Regions from separate parts of the Streptomyces hawaiiensis genome, predicted to be linked through region 2. Evidence: riboswitches for the same ligand, from Rfam matches in the RefSeq annotation. Region 2 holds a riboswitch; the other holds the start of a gene.
The links. Region 2 has a riboswitch for thiamine pyrophosphate ahead of CEB94_RS29175 (thiamine ABC transporter substrate-binding protein). Riboswitches for the same ligand answer to the same signal wherever they lie in the genome.
Positions count from the first base shown of each region.

Region 1 (7,313 bases), 3.8 Mb from region 2:
GGTCGTCGTCGTGGGTCAGTTCGTCCAGCAGCGGCAGCAGGTGCTCCCGTACCTGCTTCAGCGCCACGGACCGCTCCCGGCCGCCGGTCGCGCTGCCGGTGTGCACGACCACGCCCAGCGCCCCGATCTTCCGCCCGCGCCGCAGCGAGTGCCGCAGCGACTCCACCGACCGCTCCACGGTCGCCTCGGTGTGCGAGCCGAAGTTGATCAGGTAGGGGGCGTGCACGTACGCCGGGATCGACTCGGCCGCGCACGCCGCGCGGAACGCCTCGTCCTGCTTCGGGTTCCCGGTCGGCGTGGCCCAGCCGCGCGGGTTGGCGACGAAGACCTGGACGGCCTCCGCCTTCAGGTCACGGGCGTACGACAGGCCTACGGAATGGAGCCCACCGGCCACGGGGACGTGGCCGCCCACGGGGTTGCGGGAGGGGCCGGACAGCTGACTGTTCACCCGTTCAGGGTGTCATGCGTCCGGCCCTGCTCCGGCCACTGGCCTGCGCCCGTGCCCGTCACCTGATCTTGATGGTGATCGTCGAGCCCTTGGGCGCACTCTCGCCGCCCTCGACGGACTGGCTCTTGACCTCGTCGCCGAACAGGCCGAGCAGACCGCGGTCCTCGTCGACCTGGAACCCGGCGCCCTCCAGCTTCCGCTTGGCGTCGTCGACGCTGTCGCCGACCACGTCGGGGACCTCGATCATCTCGGGGCCCTTCGACAGCGTCAGCGTCACCGTGTCGCCCTCGGCCGCCCGGCCGCCGGACTTCGGCGTCTGCCGGACGACCTGGCCCTTGTCGTACTCGGAGGAGTTGACCCGCTCGGTGGCGATCTTCACCTTGAGACCGGCGTCCCGCAGCTCGGACCGCGCGTCTGCCTCGTCCGAGCCGGTGACGTCGGGAATGTCGATGGGGCTGCCCTTGCTGACGACCAGCGCTACGGCCGTGCCCGCGCGCACCTTCGTGCCGTCCGCCGGACGCGCGGAGACCACCGAGCCGCGCGGCACGTCCTCGCTGAACTCCCGGGTGACCATGCCCGGCTCCAGCCCGTCCTCCCTCAGCTGGTCCCGCGCCTTGTCCAGCTTCTGCCCCGCCAGGGCGGGCACCCGCACGGTCTCGGGGCCGTCGGAGATGGTGAACGACACGGAGTCGTTGACGCGGATACGGGCGCCCGGCCCGGGGTCGGTGCCGATGATCGTGCCGCGCTTGACGGTGTCGCTGTGGGCGTGACTGACCTTGCCGACCTCGAGACCGGCCTTCTCCAGCTGGTCGTGGGCCTGCGCCTCGGTCTTCGCCAGCAACGGCGGGACCTTGGTGAACTGGCCGGAGTTGATGTACCAGACGCCCGCGCCGACGCCGAGGACCAGCAGCAGGGCGACGACGATCGAGACGGCACCACGGCGCGGCAGTCGCCGCCGGGGTGGTGGCGGAGGCGGTGTCTCCAGCCGGCTGGTGCGGTGCACCACCGGCTCGGCGTCCTCGTTGACGGGCAGGAGCCGCGGCACCGTCAACGAGCGCGGGATCACACTCGTACGGTCGTCGGCGTTGTCGTGCTCCAGGACGACCGCCTGCGGCGGCAGCGCGTCCAGCTGGTCCGCGCCGAGTTCCTCGCGCGACTGACGGGTCTGCGCGAGCAGAGCCACGGCGTCGTACGGGCGCAGATCGGGGTTGCGTGCGGTCGCCGACGCGACCAGCTCGTCCAGCTCGTAGGCCAGACCGGGCACGGCGGCCGAGGGCGGCGGCACGTCCTCGTGCAGGTGCTTGTAGAGGATCACCGCGGGGGAGTCCCCGTCGTGCGGCTTGTCGCCGGTCAGCATCTCGTACAGCATCACGCCGCACGCGTACACGTCGACGCGGGGATCGGCGGTGCCGTCCTCTATCTGCTCCGGGGCGAGGTACGCGACCGTGCCGAGGACGGTGCCGGTGGTGTTCGTCACCGTGTCCACGGCCCGGACGAGTCCGAAGTCGGCGACCTTGACCCGGCCGTCGTCACCTATGAGGACGTTCTCGGGCTTCATGTCGCGGTGCACGAACCCGGCGCGGTGCGCGGCGCCCAGCGCGGCCAGCACCGGCTCCAGGATGTCCAGGGCGGCGCGCGGCTGCAGGGCCCCGCGCTCGCGCAGCACGTCGCGCAGGGTGCAGCCCGCGACGTACTCCATCGCCAGGTACACGTACGAGCCGTCGGTGCCCTGGTCGAAGACCTGCACCACGTTCGGGTGGGCCAGCCGGGCCACGGACTTCGCCTCGCGGATGAACCGCTCGACGAACGAGGCGTCGACCGCGAGCGCGGGGTGCATCACCTTCAGCGCGAGGACCCGGTCGAGCCGGGTGTCCACGGCCCGGTAGACCGTGGCCATCCCGCCGACCGCGATCCGCGCGTCGATGCGATACCGGCCGTCGAGCACCTGCCCGACCAAGGGGTCCTGAAGGGTCGTGTCCACGCAGGCGAGTGTACGAGCCACGACCGACAGCCCCGTCCCCCCGGCGGTTTTCGCGGCGGGACTGCAGCCGACCTGTGACGTGTGTCGCGCGCCCTACCGGAACGCGGGCCGCTCCGGGTCCAGCGCGGGCATGCCCTCCGTCGGTGAGGAGGCCTCCGCGAAATGCCGCCGTGGGATACGCCCGGCCCGGTACGCCAGCCGCCCCGCCTCCACGGCATGCCGCATGGCGTCGGCCATCAGCACGGGCTCCTGTGCCCGCGTCACCGCCGAGGCGAGCATCACAGCCGCACACCCCAGCTCCATCGCCAGCGCCGCGTCCGAGGCCGTACCGGCGCCCGCGTCCAGGATCACCGGCACGCGCGCGTGCTCCACGATCAGCTGGAAGTTGTGCGGGTTGCGGATCCCGAGCCCGGAGCCGATCGGCGAGCCCAGCGGCATGATCGCCGCACAGCCCGCGTCCTCCAGCTTCCGCGCCAGCACCGGGTCGTCGTTGGTGTACGGCAGCACCGTGAACCCGTCGTCGACCAGTGTCTCGGCGGCCTCCAGTGTCTCGATCGGGTCCGGCAGCAGGGTGCGCTCGTCGGCGATGACCTCCAGCTTGACCAGGTCCGTGCCCAGGGCCTCGCGCGCGAGGCGGGCCGTGAGGACGGCCTCGCCGGCGGTGAAGCAGCCCGCCGTGTTGGGCAGCACCCGGATGCCGAGCCGGTCCAGGACGGACAGCACCGAGCCGTGCACCGAGGCGTTCACCCGGCGCATCGCGACCGTCGTCAGCTCCGTCCCGGACGCGACCAGCGACCGCTCCAGCACGTCGAGGCTGGGCGCCCCGCCCGTGCCCATGATCAGACGGGATGTGAAGGACGTACCACCGAGGACAAACGGATCATCGGCCATGGTCAGCCTCCTTGGACGGCGGTGAGCACTTCCACGCGGTCTCCCTCGGCGAGGGATGTGGCGGGCCACCGCGTGCGCGGGACGACGGTTTCGTTGAGGGCGGCGGCCACGCCCGAGGGCGAGGCGGTGAGCGACTTCACGACGGTGTCGAGAGCGGTGCCGGGCCGGACGTCCCGGGGCTCCCCGTTGACGGAGATGTTCATGCGGGCTGCTCCGTGAGTGCGGTGGCGGGGCTGAAGCGCTTCGGGCTGAAGGGGCGGGCCTCCTCGGGGAGTTCACCCGTCGCCAGGACGTGCGCCATGGCGTCGCCGGTCACCGGGGTGAGCAGGACGCCGTTGCGGTAGTGCCCGGTGGCCAGCAGCAGGCCCTCCAGACCGGTCGGGCCGAGCAGCGGCGCGTTGTCCGGGGAGCCGGGCCGCAGTCCGGCCCGGGTCTCGGTGAGCGGCAGCTCGGTGATGCCCGGGACCAGCTCGTGCGCGTCGCGCAGCAGCTCGTACACGCCGCCCGCGGTCACGGTGGTGTCCCAGCCCAGCTCCTCGCTGGTGGCCCCGACGACCAGTTCACCGCTCGCGCGCGGCACCAGGTAGACGTGGCTGCCGCGCACCACCGCGCGCACGGTCCGGCTCAGGAACGGCCCGTGCCGCTGCGGCATGGTCAGCCGTAGGACCTGCCCCTTCACCGGGCGCACGGGAGGCAGCACATCCTGCGGTACGCCCGCCAGCCGCCCGCTGAGGCTGCCCCCGGCGAGCACCACCTGCCCGGCGGCCGGCTCGGTCCCGTCGGCCAGGACGACACCCGTGACCCGGTCCCGTACGACGGTCAGCCGCTCCGCCCACACCCGGTGGAAGACCACGCCCGCCCGCTCGCACGCGGCGACCAGGGCACCGGCCAGCCGCCGCGGGTCGATCTGGTGATCGCCGTCGACCCGCAGCCCGCCGCGCACGCCCGGCGCGAGCATCGGCTCCAGGCGCCGGCACTCGCGCCCCGACAGCCACTGCGACTCCAGGCCCGACTGCTGCTGCAGGGCGTGCAGTTCGCGCAGGTGGGCCCGGTCGTCGGCGTCCAGGGCCACGGCGAGGGTGCCGCAGCGGCGGTAGCCGAGGTCCTGGCCGGTCAGCTCGGTGAGCTCGGCGGCGAAGTCCGGGTAGCGCCGGGCGGAGGCGAGGTTCAGGCCGAGCAGGGTCTGCTCGCCGTAGTGCAGTTCCGTGACGGCGGCCAGCATGCCGGCGGCCACCTGCGCGGCTCCGCCGCCCGGCTCGGGGTCCACGACGGCCGTGGCGAACCCGCGTTGCGCGGCCCGCCAGGCCGTGACCAGGCCGATGATCCCGCCCCCGATGACCAGGACGTCTGACGATGTGGACGTAGGCGACATGGGCGTCCAGCCCCTCCCTTCGCCGGCATGACCCGGATCAGGTTCGTACGGTCGGAGGCCGCCAGCCTCCCTCTCAGCCCGGTGCGTCCGGGCTCCCGCGAGTGCTTTACGTTGGCCACCCTAGCCCGATGCCGTGTGCCGCAGTAAGGGAGCCTCCGCCCATGGCCCGATCCCTCGACGGTCTCGTCCTCGCCCCGGTCGCCGACCAGGCACCGGGCCAGGTGGGCACCCGCACCCGGTTCACCTACCACGAGCGGGAGGGCGAGATCTGGGCCGAGTACGCGGGCGGCGACGTCGTACGCGGGCATCTCGTGGGTACCCGGGAAGGTGACCGGCTGGACTTCCGGTACGTCCAGCTCAAGCGGGACGGCACCACCTCCTCGGGGCACTGCGTGTCCACGGTCGTGGAGCTGCCCGACGGGCGGGTGCGGCTGGAGGAGACCTGGGAGTGGGAGTCCCGGCGGGGCAACGGCACGAGCGTTGTGGAGCAGGTCACGGCGCATGAGCACTGACTGACAATTCGTCAGGTGTCTATGGTGATCAGGTGAGCGAGCAGACGCAGGAACCAGGTTCGTCCGCGCCGCGGCGCGTCGTCGTGGCGGGTGCGGGCATGGCCGGCGTGCAGACCGCCGTCGCGCTGCGTGAGCAGGGCTTCGCCGGCGACGTGATCCTGATCGGCGCCGAGCCCCACCAGCCCTACGACCGGCCCCCGTTGTCCAAGGCCGTCCTGCTCGGCAAGTCCGAGGGTTCCGCCTTCGACGTCGACTTCGAAGCCCTCGGCATCGAACTGCGGCTCGGCTGCGAGGTACTGGGCCTGCGCCCCTCCGACCACGAGCTGGACACCGAGGACGGGCCCGTGCCGTACGACGTCCTGGTCGTCGCGACCGGCGCCGAACCGGTCGGGCTGCCCGGCGCGGAGGGCGTGCCCGGCGTGCATCTGCTGCGCACCCTGGACGACGCCGAGCGGCTGCGGCCGGTGCTGGCCCGCCGACACGCCATCGTGGTCGTCGGCGCGGGCTGGATCGGCGCGGAGTTCGCCACGGCCGCCCGCGAGGCGGGCTGCGCGGTGACCGTCGTGGAGGCCGCCGAACGGCCGCTCGCCGGGGCCCTGCCCGCCGAGGTCGCCGCCCCGATGGCCGGCTGGTACGCCGACGCGGGCGCGGTCCTGCGGACGCACGCGCGCGTGACGCGCGTCGAGCCGGGCGCGGTCCTCCTGGACGACGGCTCGCGGCTGCCCGCGGACGCGGTCGTCGTCGGTATCGGCGCCCGCCCCGCGACGGCCTGGCTGGCCGGCTCCGGGATCGAGCTCGGCTCCCACGCGGAGATCGTGGCCGACCAGCATCTGCGCACGGCCGTGCCGGATGTGTACGCCGTCGGCGACTGCGCCTCCTTCCCCTCGGCGCGCTACGGCGAGCGCCTGCTGGTCCACCACTGGGACAACGCCCTCCAGGGGCCGCGCACGGTCGCCGTGAACATCGTCGGCCGGGCCACGGGGGAGACACCGGCGGTGTACGACCCGGTGCCGTACTTCTGGTCCGAGCAGTTCGGGCGGTTCGTCCAGTACGCCGGGCACCATCCGGCCGCGGACACCACCCTGTGGCGGGGTGACCCCGCAGGACCGGCCTGGACGGTCTGCTGGCTGCGCGGTGAGCGGCTGATCGCACTGCTGGCGGTGGGGCGGCCCCGGGACCTGGCGCAGGGCCGCCGTCTGATCGAGTCGGGCACGCCGATGAACCGGGTGCTGCTGGCGGATCCGGCCAGGCCCATGAAGGCCGCGACGGCGTAGGCGCCGGGGCCGTCGCGGAGGGCCGGGGACGGCGCTGCCGGGTCCGACGCGTCCGCCCGGGTGGGCCGGGCCGACTTCCGACTGTCAGTGGCAGATGGCAGGCTGGTTTCCGTGACCGAGATTGACGCAAAGATCGATGCTCTCGTCCCCGCCTGGCTCACCCTCCCCGACATCGCCGAACAGTTCGGTGTCGAGGTGACGCGTGTGCGGCAGCTGGTCAAGGACGGCCAGCTCATCGCCGTACGCCGCGGTGAGAACCGCGCGCTGCACGTCCCCGCCGCCTTCATCGACGGGGACAAGGTCGTCAAGGGCCTGTCCGGGACCCTGACGCTCCTGCGGGACGACGGCTTCACGGACGAAGAGATGCTGGAGTGGCTCTTCACCCCGGACCCCAGCCTGCCCGGCACCCCCGCGCAGGCGCTCAGTGAGAATCGCGGCACGGAGGTGAAGCGCCGCGCCCAGGCGCTCGCGGTCTGACCCGGCCGCGACGGAACAACCGTCCGGTGCCGTGTGAGCGGGGCCGGACCTGAACAACCGCCCGATGTGGGGGCCGTGGCCGAGAGGTCACGGCCCGGGTCGGCCCGCGCCCTGTCGGGGGCTTTGGACGCCCCCGACGGGCCGGATCTACGCTGCTGACGCACGTGCGGGCCCACCCGGCCCGCATGCCACGACACCCTGGGGGACACGCATGACCGCCGCCGCCACCGCACGGGCCCAGCTCGCCGACGCCCGGGTCTATCTCTGCACCGACGCGCGCAAGCGGCAGGGCGATCTCGGGGAGTTCCTCGACGCCGTGCTGGCCGGCGGGGTCGACATCGTGCAGCTGCGGGACAAG
Region 1 covers NZ_CP021978.1:2,443,944-2,451,256, reverse strand. The annotation lists gene CEB94_RS11305 (deoxyribonuclease IV) at 1-448, opposite strand, end outside; gene pknB (Stk1 family PASTA domain-containing Ser/Thr kinase) at 507-2,429, opposite strand; gene CEB94_RS11295 (thiazole synthase) at 2,523-3,320, opposite strand; gene thiS (sulfur carrier protein ThiS) at 3,323-3,523, opposite strand; gene thiO (glycine oxidase ThiO) at 3,520-4,692, opposite strand; TPP riboswitch at 4,690-4,801, opposite strand; gene CEB94_RS11280 (avidin-fold protein) at 4,854-5,204, shown strand; gene CEB94_RS11275 (NAD(P)/FAD-dependent oxidoreductase) at 5,237-6,478, shown strand; gene CEB94_RS11270 (Rv2175c family DNA-binding protein) at 6,590-6,955, shown strand; gene thiE (thiamine phosphate synthase) at 7,167-7,313, shown strand, end outside.
Region 1: it holds a riboswitch for thiamine pyrophosphate, as region 2 does, so the genes downstream of both, thiO (glycine oxidase ThiO) here and CEB94_RS29175 (thiamine ABC transporter substrate-binding protein) in region 2, are expected to answer to the same signal.

Region 2 (7,313 bases):
CGCGAGCAGCACGGAGGTGAGCGGCCCGCGCAGGGCGACCGTGGCCTGCTCGTGTCCCCGGCGCCAGCGGACACCGTCCTCGGCGAGCTCGACAACCCACTCGGCGTTCAGCCCGGCCCCGGTGTCGGTGGCGTGCAGGTGGATGCTGCGGCCCTCGCCGCGCAGTTCGCTCGCCACGTCGTGCGGCTCCGTGCGCTGCACGTACGCCACGATCTGCAGCCACTCGTCGATCGCGTCGGCGGCCACGTCGGGCGCGACCTCGTAGGGCAGCCCGGCGGCGAGCGTGGCGTCGGCGCGGTGCACGGTGATCTCGTGCGTCATCCGGCGGGCCCAGAACCCGGAGCTGAGGGTCCCCGCCCAGCCCCACACCTTCGCGTCCGGCCCGGCCGCCCGCAGCGCGGCGACGACCTGGTCGCCGGTCTCCGCCAGCCACGCGTCCAGGACGGCGGCCTCACCCCGGCCCTCGGGCCCTTCGACACCCGGCACCTGCTCCTCGGGCACCTCCTCCTGGGCCCGGGTCCGCACCATGAGCTCCACCCAGCGCAGGGCGCCGCCCATGTGCCGGACCAGGTCCTCCAGCGACCAGTCCGGACAGGTGGGCACGGTGCCGGACAGCTCGGCGCCGGAGGTCACGACCGACCTCAACAGACCGACTTGGTGGGCGATTTCGTCACAGTAGCGGTCGTGTGCGAGTAGCGTCATGTCCCGCACCCTAAGCGGGCGCCGATCAGTCGAGCACGGCGATTTCGGCCGCGTCGAACTCCACGCCGACCTCGTCCCCGACCTCCGGTGCCGCCCGCAGCGCACACGCCGCCTCCAGGCGCGGGGCGTCCTCGGGCTGGAGGCGCACGGCGACATGGGTGCCCTTGAAGGTACGCGCGGTCACCGTGCAGCGCAGACCCGCGTCGGCGGGCACCAGGCGCACTCCGGCGGGCCGCACCAGCAGGGTCCGGGTGCCCTGCGGGGCATCCTCCGGCACCGGCACCTTGCCCCACGGCGTGTCCGCGGCCTCCGTCCCGACCGTCGCCTCGACCACGTTCTCGAAGCCGAGGAAGCGGGCGACGAACGCGTCGGCGGGCCGCTGCCACACCTCGAGGGGCGTACCGGACTGGGCGATCCGCCCGTCCCGCATCACCACGACCCGGTCGGCCAGCGCGAAGGCCTCCCCCTGGTCGTGTGTCACGGCGAGCACGGTCGTGCCCAACCGGCCGAACAACTCCTTCAGTTCGACCACCAGCCGCTCCCTGAGCGACCGGTCGAGCTGCCCCAGCGGCTCGTCCAGCATCAGCAGCCGGGGGCTCGGGGCGAGGGCCCGGGCCAGCGCCACCCGCTGCTGCTCGCCGCCGGACAGCGCGGCGATCGCCCGGCGGCCCGCGCCCGGCAGCCCCACGAGGTCCAGCAACTCCTGCACCCGCTCGGCCTGTCGCCGCTTCGACTCGCCGTGCATCCGCAGCCCGAAGGCCACGTTGCCGCCCACGTCCCGCTGCGGGAACAGCTGGTGGTCCTGGAACATCAGCCCCACGCCCCGCCTGTGCGCGGGCACGCCCGCCTGGTCGCGTCCGTCGAGCACCACCTGCCCGGAGTCGAGCGGCTGCAGCCCGGCCACCGCCCGCAGCAGGGTCGACTTGCCGCTGCCGCTGGGCCCGAGCACGCACACGGTCTCGTGCTCGGCGACCTCCAGATCGACGGCGTCAAGCACCGCCCGCCCGCCGAAACGGACCGTCGCGCCCCGCAGAGCCAGCAGCATCAGAACTCCCCCGTCCGGTCCGTGCGGAGCCTCTCCAGCACCAGCAGGGCCACGGCGCACACCACCATCAGAATCGTCGAAAGGGCCATCGCCTGGCCGTAGTTGAGGTCACCGGGCCGCCCCAGCAGCCGGGCCACGGCCACCGGCAGCGTCGGCCGGTCGGGACGTGCGATGAACACCGTCGCGCCGAACTCCCCCAGGGACACGGCGAAGGCGAACCCGGCCGCGATCAGCAGCGCCCGCCGCACCATCGGCAGGTCCACCTCCCGCCACACCCGCCAGGGCGAGGCCCCGAGCACCGAGGCCGCCTCGCGCAGCCGCACGTCCACCGCCCGCAGCACGGGCAGCATGGTCCGCACCACGAACGGCACCCCGACCAGCGCCTGCGCGAGCGGCACCAGGATCCACGAGGACCTGAGGTCCAGCGGCGGCTCGTCGAGAGAGATCAGGAACCCGAAGCCGACGGTCACCGCGGACACCCCCAGCGGCAGCATCAGCAGCGCGTCGAAGCCACGCACGAACCGCCCGGCGTCCCGGCGCGTGAGCGCGACGGCGGCCAGAGCGCCGATCAGCACGGCGATGAGCGTGGCGGCGACGGCGTACGACAGGGAATTGCCGATCGCCTCGATCGGCGGGACCAGGAACACTCCCCCGTCCTCACGGGTCAGCGCCCGGTAGTAGCCGAAGCCGGGCGGGCCCAGGGACCGCTGCACCAGCACCGCCAGCGGCAGCACGAGCAGCACGGCCACGGTGACGAGCACCCCGCCCAGCAGCGCCCACTGCCCCGCGCCGCGCGGCCGGCGCGCGGTCGCGGAGGCGTCCATCAGCCGCAGCGCGGTCTCCCGCCGCCGCACGGTCCAGGCGTGCACCGCGAGGATCGCGCCCACCGCGACGAACTGGATCATGGTCAGTACGGCCGCGGTGGACAGGTCGAAGATCTCGGACGTCTGCCGGTAGATCTCCACCTCCAGGGTGGAGAAGGTGGGCCCGCCGAGAATCTGCACGACGCCGAAGGAGGTGAAGGTGAACAGGAAGACCATGAGCGCGGCGGCGGCCACGGCCGGGGCGAGGGCGGGCAGGGTGACCTGCCGCCAGGCCCTCAGCGGGGACGCGCCGAGCATCCGGGCCGCCTCCTCCTGCCGCGGGTCGAGCTGCGCCCAGAGCCCGCCGACGGTACGGACGACGACCGCGTAGTTGAAGAAGACGTGCGCGAGCAGGATCGCCCAGACGGTGGTGTCCAGCCGTACGCCCCACAGTTCGTCGAGCAGCCCGCCCCGCCCGACCAGCGCCAGGAACGCCGTACCGACGACGACCGTCGGCAGCACGAACGGGACGGTCACGACCGCCCGCAGAACCTGCTTGCCGGGGAAGTCGAAGCGCGCGAAGACGTAGGCGCCGGGGAGCGCGACGAGCAGCGTGAGCGCGGTGGAGACGAACGCCTGCCAGGTGGTGAACCACAGCACGTGCCGGACGTCGGACTGCGCCAGCACCTCCCCGATCCGCCCGAGGTGCCAGGTCCCGTCGGTCTTCAGGCCGCGCGCGACGATCGCGGCGACGGGGTAGGCGAAGAAGACCGCGAAGAACGCGACGGGCACGGCCAGCAGACCGAACCGCGCCGCCGCGCCTCGCCTGCGAGCGGCTACTTCAGTACGAGTGAGGTCCACGACTTGACCCACTGGTCACGGTGGTCGGCGATCTTCGCCGGGTCCATGGTCTCCGGGTCCTTCGCCTGCGGCCCGTACTTCACGAACTCAGTCGGCACCTGGGCGCCCTCGCGCACCGGGTACACGAACATGTTCATCGGCATGTCCTCCTGGAACCGCTGCGTGAGCAGGAAGTCCAGGAACGCCTTGCCGCCCGTGGGGTTCTTCGCGTTGCTGAGCAGCCCGGCGTACTCGACCTGCCGGAAGCAGGTGCCCTCGGCGACCCCGGTCGGTGCCGTGCTCGGCTTCGGGTCGGCGAAGACGACCTCGGCGGGCGGCGAGGAGGCGTACGACACGACGAGCGGACGGTCGCCCTTGGCCTTCTTGCCGCCGGCCGAGCCGGAGAACTCCTCGTTGTAGGCCTGCTCCCAGCCGTCGACGACCTTCACGCCGTTGGCCTTGAGCTTCTTCCAGTAGCTCTCCCACCCGTCGTCGCCGTACTGCGCGGCGGTGCCGAGCAGGAAGCCGAGGCCGGGCGAGGAGGCGGAGGCGTTCTCGGTGACGAGCAGGTTCTTGTACGCGGGCTTGACGAGATCGTCGAAGCTCTTCGGCGGCTGGATCTTGTGGTCGGCGAAGTACTTCTTGTCGTAGTTGACGCAGATGTCGCCGGTGTCCACGGGCGTGACCCGGTGCTTGTCCTGGTCGACGCGGTACTCCGCCTTGATCCGGTCGGCGCCCTTCGCCTCGTACGGCTGGAAGAGGCCGTTGTCGAGGGCGCGCGACAGCAGCGTGTTGTCGACGCCGAAGAAGACGTCGCCCTGCGGGTTGCCCTTGGTCAGGATGGCCTTGTTGACGGCCTGCCCGGCGTCGCCGTCCTTCAGGACGTCGACCTTGTAGCCGGACTGCTTCTCGAAGGCCGCGATGACGTCCTTGGACGCGGCCCACGAGTCGTGGCTGACGAGCGTCACGGTCTTGGAGTCGCCGGACCCCTGACCGCTGTCGGACGACCCGCACGCGGCGAGAGTACCGACCATGCCGAGCCCGACGACCACCGCCGTCAGCCGCTTTGCGTTGATGCTCACTGAATTCCTCCTGGAGTGACCAGGAGAAGACGCGGCCCTGCCCGGGACTTCCGAGGTCCCGGGCAGGGCGCAACAGCTCGAGTGGTGACCGATCTCCCTACCCAGAATGACCTGGGCCAGGTTCGGAGGGTCTGCGGCCGTGTGCCGCACTCTCAGCGCTGTGGCGCTCCCCTGTCGGAATATGCAGGTGTCGAATATGAAGGTGTGCTTACGACGGCCAGACTACCGTTCGGTGGCCGCGAGCTGACCACACGCCCCGTCGATCTCCTGACCACGGGTGTCCCGGATCGTCACCGGCACACCGTGGGCGGCGATGGCCTCCATGAACGCCTTCTCGTCCTCGGGCCGTGAGGCGGTCCACTTGGAGCCGGGCGTCGGGTTCAGCGGGATCAGGTTGACGTGCACCGGCCTGCCCTTGAGCATCCGGCCGAGCCGGTCACCGCGCCACGCCTGGTCGTTGATGTCCCGGATCAGCGCGTACTCGATGGACAGCCGCCGCCCGGACTTGGCGCTGTACTCGAAGCCGGCGTCCAGCACCTCGCGGACCTTCCAGCGCGTGTTCACGGGGACGAGGGTGTCGCGCAGCTCGTCGTCGGGGGCGTGCAGCGAGATGGCGAGGCGGCACTTGAAGCCCTCGTCGGAGAACCGGTGGATGGCCGGGACGAGCCCGACCGTCGAGACGGTGATGCCGCGCTGCGAGAGCCCCAGCCCGTCGGGCTCGGGGTCGGTGAGCCGCCGGATGGATCCGATGACCCGGTTGTAGTTGGCGAGCGGCTCGCCCATGCCCATGAAGACGATGTTGCTGAGCCGCGCGGGACCGCCGGGGACCTCCCCGTCCCGCAGGGCCCGCATGCCGTCCACGATCTGGTGCACGATCTCGGCGGTGGACAGATTCCGGTCGAGACCGGCCTGCCCGGTCGCGCAGAACGGGCAGTTCATCCCGCATCCGGCCTGCGAGCTGATGCACATGGTCACCCGGTCCGGGTAGCGCATCAGCACGGACTCGACGAGCGTCCCGTCGAACAGCCGCCACAGCGTCTTGCGGGTGGTGCCCTGGTCGGTGGACAGATGCCGCACGACGGTCATCAGCTCGGGCAGCAACGCCTCCTGCAGCCGCCCCCGGGCACCGGCCGGAATATCGGTCCACTGCTCCGGATCATGCGCGTACCGCGCGAAGTAGTGCTGCGAGAGCTGCTTGGCACGAAACGGCTTCTCCCCGACAGCGGCTACGGCCTCCTTGCGCTCGGCAGGAGTGAGATCGGCGAGATGCCGCGGCGGCTTCTTGGCTCCGCGGGGGGCTACGAAAGTGAGTTCTCCGGGTGCAGGCATAACCCTCCCAGTGTCGCAGATCAACTCGGGGAGCCCAGGCCGGAGAGGGGTGGGGGTGGTCACCTGTGGGTGCCGACTGTCAGCGTTGGTCGGTCTCGGACGGCCCAGGGGGCTCGCGGTCGCGATCACCGCTTTACGAGTTCGAGCCGGTCCCTAAGCGGACAACTCTCAGGTGTCCGCGCCGTTGGTGGTCGGCAGGAGTGCGGCCAATTCGGCGTCGTCCGGGCGGTGGGCCGCCTCGGCTGCCTTACGCAGAACTGCGCGGTCGACCTTGTCCACATCAGCGATTAGACGAATCACCACGCCGTCGTCGGGCACCGCGTATTCGTGGCTGTCACCGGCCTTGCGGTACCAGGCGTCGCCGTCGTGCTCACAGGTGACCTGCTTCTCTGACACCTCGCCCAGCGGCTGCTTGGGGCAGCTCTCCGCCGTCATCGTGCCATGCCCCACGAAGAGGCCGAACTTGGTGGCACCCTTCTCGGACCGATACGCGGCAACGAACTCGTCGTTGTACTCGCCAACCGACTCCTGGAACACGGTGTAGCCGGAGACCTTGGTGACATAGACGAGTTCCGGCGCGACCCCCCAGTCTCCCGCGGCGGCGTCAAGGTCGGCGCTGTCGGCGGCCGTACCGCCGCTCTTGTCCGCGTCGCATCCTGTAAGGAGAACGGGCAACAAGAGAAGGGGGAGCAGCGCACGCGCGGGTCGCATCATGCGCACATCCTTTCGCATGGGCATGCCACAGGCACAGCACTTTCTGGATTCCCTCAGATCCCGACCAGGCCGGTCACGGCACAGCCGACCTGGTGCGCGATCAACCACCGCCGAGCAGATCGAGGATGTGGGGCCACGCCGCCTCGCCCAGGAGCGCGTCGGCTTCAGCTGTGCCCCCGTACTCGAAGTGCCCGGACGCCGGCGCCGGGCTCTCGCCAGGAAGGCGTGGTCGGTGGCCGGCGTCGTCACGGGCGATCAGACGCACGGTCGCCCCGGTCGAGCGCCGGCGCCGAGCCAGCTGCCGAGCGAAGGGCAGCGACGGCCACATCGCGTCGTCGCCGCCTGCGACCAGGAGCAGATCGGCTCTGGCCGCTTCCACGGGGATCTCCGTCGGCGGAAGCGAGTGAGCGAAGGTCCGCTCGCTCAGTTCGTACCATCCGCGGATGGCCACGGGGCCGCTGTCCGGCTCCGCGGGAATCCAGGAATCGTCCATCGGGACGAACGGCAGCGGCCGCTCCCGCCACGTCCAGGACGAGCGGTACGGGCGGTGCGCTCCGTCGCGGCCCCGGCCGACGTTGCACCAGACCCGCGAGGTGGGTGACAGCGCAAGGGCCACGTCCACGCGCGGATCGTGCACCGCCGTGAGCAAGGCCGCTTCAGCGCCCTTGGAGGTGCCGAGGATTCCGATGCGTCGCGCTCCGCCCCGGCGAAGGAATTCGACGGCGGTGGTGAAGGTCTCCAGGGGAACCTCGCAGATTCCCGGGGGCTGCCCAGGCCCGCCGAACCAGCGGATCGCCA
Region 2 covers NZ_CP021978.1:6,288,259-6,295,571, reverse strand. The annotation lists gene CEB94_RS29190 (maleylpyruvate isomerase family mycothiol-dependent enzyme) at 1-702, opposite strand, end outside; gene CEB94_RS29185 (ABC transporter ATP-binding protein) at 728-1,747, opposite strand; gene CEB94_RS29180 (ABC transporter permease) at 1,747-3,348, opposite strand; gene CEB94_RS29175 (thiamine ABC transporter substrate-binding protein) at 3,387-4,424, opposite strand; TPP riboswitch at 4,549-4,655, opposite strand; gene rlmN (dual-specificity RNA methyltransferase RlmN) at 4,695-5,801, opposite strand; gene CEB94_RS29165 (hypothetical protein) at 5,970-6,515, opposite strand; gene CEB94_RS29160 (acyl-CoA thioester hydrolase/BAAT C-terminal domain-containing protein) at 6,616-7,313, opposite strand, start outside.